DNA from 2 places in the Arthrobacter sp. NPDC056691 genome. Region 1 is predicted to be linked to the other one. Evidence: riboswitches for the same ligand, from Rfam matches in the RefSeq annotation. Region 1 holds a riboswitch; the other holds the start of a gene.
What was found. A riboswitch is a leader RNA that binds a small molecule or an ion and turns the genes downstream of it on or off. The one in region 1 is predicted to bind glycine.

Region 1 (3,405 bases):
CGCCGGAGAAGCCCGCCGCCCAGATGGCCACGGCCAGCCGCCGCCTGCCCTGCTCCCGGAAGATGTTGCGGATCAGCGACAGCGTGGACGGCATGAGCATGGCGCCGAAGAATCCGAGGGCGGCGCGGCCGGCGATGAGCCATTCTGCGCTCGGCGCGAATGCCGACGCCGCGGAGACTGCCGCGAAGCCCGAAATGCCGACCAGCAGCAACCGGCGGCGGCCGATCCTGTCGCCGAGGCTGCCCATCGCCACCAGGAGCCCGGCGAGGACCAGGGCATAGGCATCCACCACCCACAAAAGCTGCACGCCCGAAGGGTCGAGGCTGCGGGCGATCGCGGGAAGGGCGAACGTCAGCGCAGTGTTGTCCACGGCGACCAGGAGGACCGGGAACATGAGCAGGGCCAGGGCGAACCAGTCGCGCACGCCGCCGCCGGCCTGGGTTGCGGGAGTGCGCTCCGGGGAAAGGGCTGGGTGGATGGTCATGAAATAACTATACCGTCCAGACGGTATAGTTATAAACCCCGGGTGGGACCGGGCATGATGGAAGCCATGCCCAGAAAACCGGTCGCCCGCGGCGCAGTGCTCGATGCGTTTGAATCCCTGCTGATTGAGGTGGGGGAGCGCGCTGCCACCCTCGATGCCGTGGCTGCCCGTGCCGGCGTGTCCAAGGGCGGGCTGCTGTACCACTTCCCGAACAAGGAAGCGTTGATCGGCGTCCTGCTGGACCGGCTCGATGAGTTCGCGGAAGCGGACGCGCAGGCCATGGCCGCGGCTCCCGAGGGTGCAGCCGCATACTTCATCAAGTCGTCGGTCTGGGCGGACACCCCGCTGGACCGCGCCATCGTTGCCGCGACCCGGCTTGCCGAGGTGGCGCACGAGGAGACCCGGCGCCGGTTCGCCCACATCCAGCAGCGGTGGCTCGGCGAGATCGCCCGCGACGTGGGGCCGGGCCTGGCCAAAGCGGTGCTGTACATGGGTGACGGGCTCTACTTCAACGCCATGCTGTCCGTCGGCCCGGCGGCGACGCCGTCCGAGGCCGCGGCAGACGTCGAAAGCCTCCTCGCCGCGCTTGACCGGCTGAGGGCGTAGGCCGGCGCCGTCGAAATCGCCGGAAACCTGCGTAGTCGCCGGAAACTCCGGCGAACTGGCAGCTTTCCGGCGATTTCGCACGTGCGTCTCCGGGGGTGTGCCAGCCCACGCCGCCACAGTTTGCGGACGCGATCCCGGCGTAGGACAATAGCCTCTGTGACAGCTGTCACCGCACAATTGAATAAGCCTTTGATCTGCGGCGGGAGAGTCCTGCAAGTAGGTACAAGCAGGCGCCGTAGGAGCAAAACCTCCCCAGGAATCTCTCAGGCCCATGTACCGCCGCGGCAAGGCAACTCTGGAAAGCAGCAGGCTGCCCGCTTGAAATTTTCCGCCTCCGCGCGGACGGTTCAGGGCGTGCTGTGCTCACCGACGGTGCAAGCGGTGCTGTGCGAAGGCGCAGCAAACGCGGAAACTCTCAGGTCCAATACAGAGCGGGGAGGAACCCGAATCAATGTGGCGTACCCTGCGTCGCCTTAGTTATGGAGTTCCTTTTGACCGTTAATTCAGCCTCCTCGTCCTTCGTCGACCGGCATATCGGCGCACGCCGCCAGGCCGACGTCGAAGCCATGCTCAAGGCCGTCGGCTACGACTCTGTCGACGCGCTGGTTGATACGGCAGTGCCCAATGACATCCGGCAGGACTCACCGCTGGAGCTCGCCCCGGCCCTGAGCGAGGTTGAAGCACTCGCAGAACTCCGGAAGCTGGCTGCCAAGAACAAGACCGCCGTCCAGATGATCGGCCAGGGCTACTACGACACCGTGACGCCCCCGGTGATCCGCCGAAACATCCTCGAAGCACCGGCCTGGTACACGGCCTACACCCCTTACCAGCCGGAAATCTCGCAGGGCCGTCTCGAGGCGCTGCTGAACTTCCAGACCATGGTCCAGGACCTCGTGGGCCTGCCCATCGCCAATGCCTCGCTGCTGGATGAAGCAACCGCCGTGGCCGAGGCCGTGCTGCTGATGCGCCGGGCCAACAAGAACAAGGCCGCGCATGACGGCAAGACGGTCCTGGATGCGGACTGCCTGCCGCAGACCATTGCCATCGTCAAGGGCCGCGCCGAGGCCCTCGGTTTCGAGGTGGAGGTGGCGGACCTGTCCCAGGGACTGCCCGACGGCGACATCAACGGCGTCGTCCTCCAGCAGCCCGGTGTCTCCGGCCGGGTCTTCGACCACAGTGAGGTCATCGCCGCCGCCAAGGAACGCGGCGCCCTGGTGACGGTGGCCGCCGACCTGCTGGCCCTCACCCTCATCACGCCGCCGGGCGAGCAGGGCGCGGATATCGCCGTCGGCTCCGCCCAGCGCTTCGGCGTGCCGCTGTTCTTCGGCGGCCCGCACGCTGCCTACATGGCCGTGCAGAAGGGTCTTGAACGCTCCCTGCCGGGCCGTCTCGTAGGCGTCTCCAAGGACTCCGCCGGTGTTCCCGCCTACCGCCTTGCGCTGCAGACCCGCGAGCAGCACATCCGCCGCGAGAAGGCCACGTCCAACATCTGCACCGCACAGGCGCTGCTGGCCATCGTGTCGTCCTTCTACGCCGTCTACCACGGACCGGAGGGCCTGAAAGCGATCGCCGAGACCGCCCACGGCCACGCCAGGACCCTGGCCGCCTCGCTCAAGGCCGCCGGCCTGGACGTCCTGCACACCAGCTTCTTCGACACCGTGACGGTTTCCGTCCCGGGCAAGGCCGCCGGCATCATCGCCGCCGCCGAGCAGAAGGGCATCAACCTCCGCAGCATCGACGCGGACAACGTCGGCATCTCCGCCGATGAAACCACGACGCCGGCCATCGTGGCCGACCTTCTCGCAGCCTTCGGTGCCGAGGCAGTGGAGGCGACCGACGGGTTCGCCCTGGACGCCGCCGTCGAGCGTTCCTCCGCATACCTGCAGCACCCGGTGTTCAACACGCACCGCTCGGAAACCCAGCTGCTGCGCTACATCCGCAGGCTCTCCGACCGCGACCTGGCGCTGGACAGGACCATGATCCCGCTGGGCTCGTGCACCATGAAGCTGAATGCTACGGCCGAGATGGAAGCCATTTCCTGGCCGGAGTTCGCCTCGATCCACCCGTTCGCCCCGGATTCCCAGACCGAGGGCTGGCGTGAACTCATCGCCGACCTTGAGGCGCAGCTGACCGAGATCACCGGCTACGACCAGGTGTCCATCCAGCCCAACGCCGGCTCGCAGGGCGAGCTCGCGGGGCTGCTGGCCATCCGCGGCTACCACCGGTCCCGCGGCGATGAGCAGCGCAACATCTGCCTGATCCCGGCCTCGGCGCACGGCACCAACGCGGCTTCGGCCGTGCTGGCCGGCATGAAG
Region 2 (3,405 bases), on a different contig from region 1:
ACTGTGGTCGAAGACCCGGCCGGAAACGCCCGGCTGCTGGAGGACGACGCCGTTGATGTCGCCGTCGGGCAGTCCCTGGGAGAGATCGGCAACCTCCACCTCGAAACCGAGCGCTTCGGCGCGGCCCAGGACGACGGCGATGGTCTGCGGCAGGCAGTCCGCATCCAGGACCGTCTTCCCGTCCTTGGCGTCCTTGTTCTTGTTGGCCCGGCGCATGAGCAGCACGGCCTCAGCCACGGCGGTCGCCTCATCCAGCAGGGACGCGTTGGCAACGGGGAGGGCCGTGAGGTCCTGGACCATGGTCTGGAAGTTCAGCAGCGCCTCGAGACGGCCCTGCGAGATCTCCGGCTGGTACGGGGTGTAGGCCGTGTACCAGGCGGGTGCTTCCAGGATGTTTCGGCGGATCACCGGGGGCGTCACGGTGTCGTAGTAGCCCTGGCCGATCATCTGCACCGCGGTCTTGTTCCTGGCGGCCAGGCGGCGAAGCTCGGAGAGAACCTCAACTTCGCTGAGGGCAGCGGTGAGTCGGAGGGCATTCTCCTGGCGGATGGACGCCGGAACGGCGGAATCAACGAGGCCTTCGACCGTGTCATAGCCAACGGTCTTGAGCATGGTGTCGATATCGGCCTGGCGCCGGGCGCCGATATGCCGGTCGGCAAAAGTTGATGGAAGAGATTGAATCGTCATGAGGAACTCCAGGTCTGGCCGGCCACGAGTGGCACGGCATGGATTGGGTTCCTCCCCGCTCTGTATTGGACCTGAGAGATTCCGCGGACTTGGTTCTCCGCTTGCACCGTCGGTGAGCCCGGTTACCCGAACTGCTTTCCAGAGTTGCCTAGCCGTGGCGGTACGGGGGCCTGAGAGATTCCTGGGGAGGATTTGCTCCTACGGCGCCTGCCCGGTGAATGACTGGGAGGACTCTCCCGCCACGGGTCGAAAGGCTATGAAGATGTGGGTGATTCGGCTCACAAGTTACCGGACATTTCCCTGCATGCCAAATCCGGCCCCCGTTTGACATTTCTTCGTGACCGAGACCACACTGAACCGGTGGCTAGCCGGCTGAGCTGACCGGTCCGGGACGACCGTCCGGGCATGCTCACGGCCCCTGCCATCCCATAACTGAAAATGCTTACGATCTGCGGCGGGAGAGTCCTGCCGGTACGTTCAGCAGGCGCCGTAGGAGCAAACCCTCCCCAGGAAACTCTCAGGCCCACGTACCGCCGCGGCGAGGCAACTCTGGAAAGCAGGCAGGCACGTCCTGTCTCACCGACGGTGCAAGCGGAAGACCATGTCCGCGGAATCTCTCAGGTCCAATACAGAGCGGGGAGGAACCGAATCAGTGTGGCCATTCAAGGCCACTTGAACGATGGAGTTCCTTATGACGATTCATCCTCCTGCCTCCCCGGCCGGTGAGGCTCCCCGCCTGGAGCGGCAGCTGAGCAACCGGCACATCCAGCTAATCGCCATCGGCGGTGCCATTGGCACCGGCCTGTTCATGGGCTCCGGCAAGACCATTTCCGCGGCCGGGCCCTCCGTGATCTTCGTGTACATGATCATCGGCTTCATGCTCTTTTTCGTCATGCGGGCCATGGGCGAGCTGCTGCTGAGCAATCTGAACTACAAGTCCTTCAGCGACTTCGCCGCCGACCTGCTGGGCCCATGGGCGGGGTTCTTCACCGGCTGGACCTACTGGTTCTGCTGGGTGATCACCGGAATCGCGGACGTCATCGCCATCGCCGGGTACTCCCGGGAGCTCTGGCCGGGACTTCCGCTCTGGATCCCGGGCCTGGCCACGGTCGCCATCCTGCTGCTGCTGAACCTGACCACTGTCAAGGCGTTCGGCGAGACCGAATTCTGGTTTGCGCTCATCAAAATCATCGCCATCGCCGCGCTGATCGTCGTGGGCCTGTTCATGATCTTCACCGGTTTCCAGAGCGACGCCGGACAGGCCAGCTTCACCAACCTGTGGAGCCATGGCGGCTTCTTCCCCAACGAATTCATGGGTTTTGTGGCTGGCTTCCAGATTGCCGTCTTCGCTTTTGTGGGCATCGAACTGGTGGGCACCACGGCTGCGGAGGCCAAGAACCCGGAGAAGAATCTCCCCAAAGCCATCAACTCCATCCCGGTGCGCGTCCTGCTCTTCTACGTGGGTGCCCTCATCATCCTGATGTCCGTCACGCCCTGGACCCAGTTCGCCGCCGGCCACAGCCCGTTCATTGCGATGTTCTCGCTGGCCGGGCTCGGAGCCGCCGCCACGGTGGTCAACCTCGTGGTGCTGACCTCGGCCATGTCCTCGGCCAACTCGGGAATCTACTCCACCTCGCGCATGGTCTACGGCCTGGCCCAGGAAGGCGACGCGCCGGCCGCCTTCGGCAGCCTGTCCCGCCGCAAGGTTCCCAACAACGCCCTGTTCCTGTCCTGTGTCCTGCTGCTCTCCGGAGTGGTGCTCATGTACGCCGGCCAGGACGTCGGCAAGGCGTTCGACATGGTCACCACCGTTTCCGCTGTCTGCTTCGTCTTCGTCTGGTCGATCATCCTCGCCAGCTACATTGCCTTCCGCCGGCGTCGTCCCCACCTGCACACTGCCTCCAGGTTCAAGATGCCCGGCGGCATTCCCATGGTGTGGGTGGTCTTCGCGTTCTTCGCCTTCGTTCTGTGGACCCTCACCACCCAGCCGGACACCCTGGCGGCGCTGCTCATCACCCCCGCCTGGTTCGTCCTGCTCGGTGCGGCCTGGCTGGTTCTGCGCCGCCGGCCTGCGCACCTGGCCCGCTACGCAGCCTTCCAGCATGAGCTCCAGGCTGAGGAGACCGCCGCCCGCGAGCAGGCGGGCCGGCGTCTCGAGGAGAAGGAAAGCGTCAAGGGATGATCAGGACCGAGGAAAAGCCGACATTTGCTGCACAGGCGGAGGGTCAGGCCCGCGGGGCCCAGACCCCCGGTACGGGCGCGGAATTTGTACTCACCCTCCATTGCCCGGATTCCCTGGGAATCGTCCGGTCGGTCGCGGATTTCCTGCTCAGCCAGGAGTGCTACATCGTTGACCTCAAGCAGTTCGGTGACCGGACCGCGGGGCACTTCTTCATGAGGGTGCACTTCGCCGCGACGGCCTCCACGGGTGACACCGCCGCCGTTGACCGGTCCGCCGTCGACCAGCTCCGGGATAGCTTCGCGCCGCTGGCCGGCGAGTGGAACATGGACTGGCGCCTGGAGCGCCATGACAGCAGGCAGCGGATCCTGGTGATGGTGTCCAGATACGATCACTGCCTCAACGACCTGCTGGTCCGCGCCCGCAGCGGCGAACTGCCGGTGGAGATAGCGGCTGTCGTGTCCAATCACCCCGACCTCGAAGGGCTCGCGGCCTGGCATGGGGTCCCGTTCCACCACATCCCTGTGACGCCGGAGACC

Region 2: another riboswitch for glycine. It lies ahead of cycA (D-serine/D-alanine/glycine transporter); the one in region 1 lies ahead of gcvP (aminomethyl-transferring glycine dehydrogenase).

The regions. Positions count from the first base shown of each region.
Region 1 covers NZ_JBHTXX010000015.1:48,327-51,731, forward strand. Annotated here, with positions in the region: gene ACFRAU_RS13550 (MFS transporter) at 1-484, opposite strand, end outside; gene ACFRAU_RS13555 (TetR/AcrR family transcriptional regulator) at 551-1,090, shown strand; glycine riboswitch at 1,281-1,379, shown strand; gene gcvP (aminomethyl-transferring glycine dehydrogenase) at 1,570-3,405, shown strand, end outside.
Region 2 covers NZ_JBHTXX010000001.1:421,856-425,260, reverse strand. Annotated here, with positions in the region: gene gcvP (aminomethyl-transferring glycine dehydrogenase) at 1-687, opposite strand, end outside; glycine riboswitch at 836-936, opposite strand; glycine riboswitch at 1,133-1,230, shown strand; gene cycA (D-serine/D-alanine/glycine transporter) at 1,379-2,869, shown strand; gene purU (formyltetrahydrofolate deformylase) at 2,866-3,405, shown strand, end outside.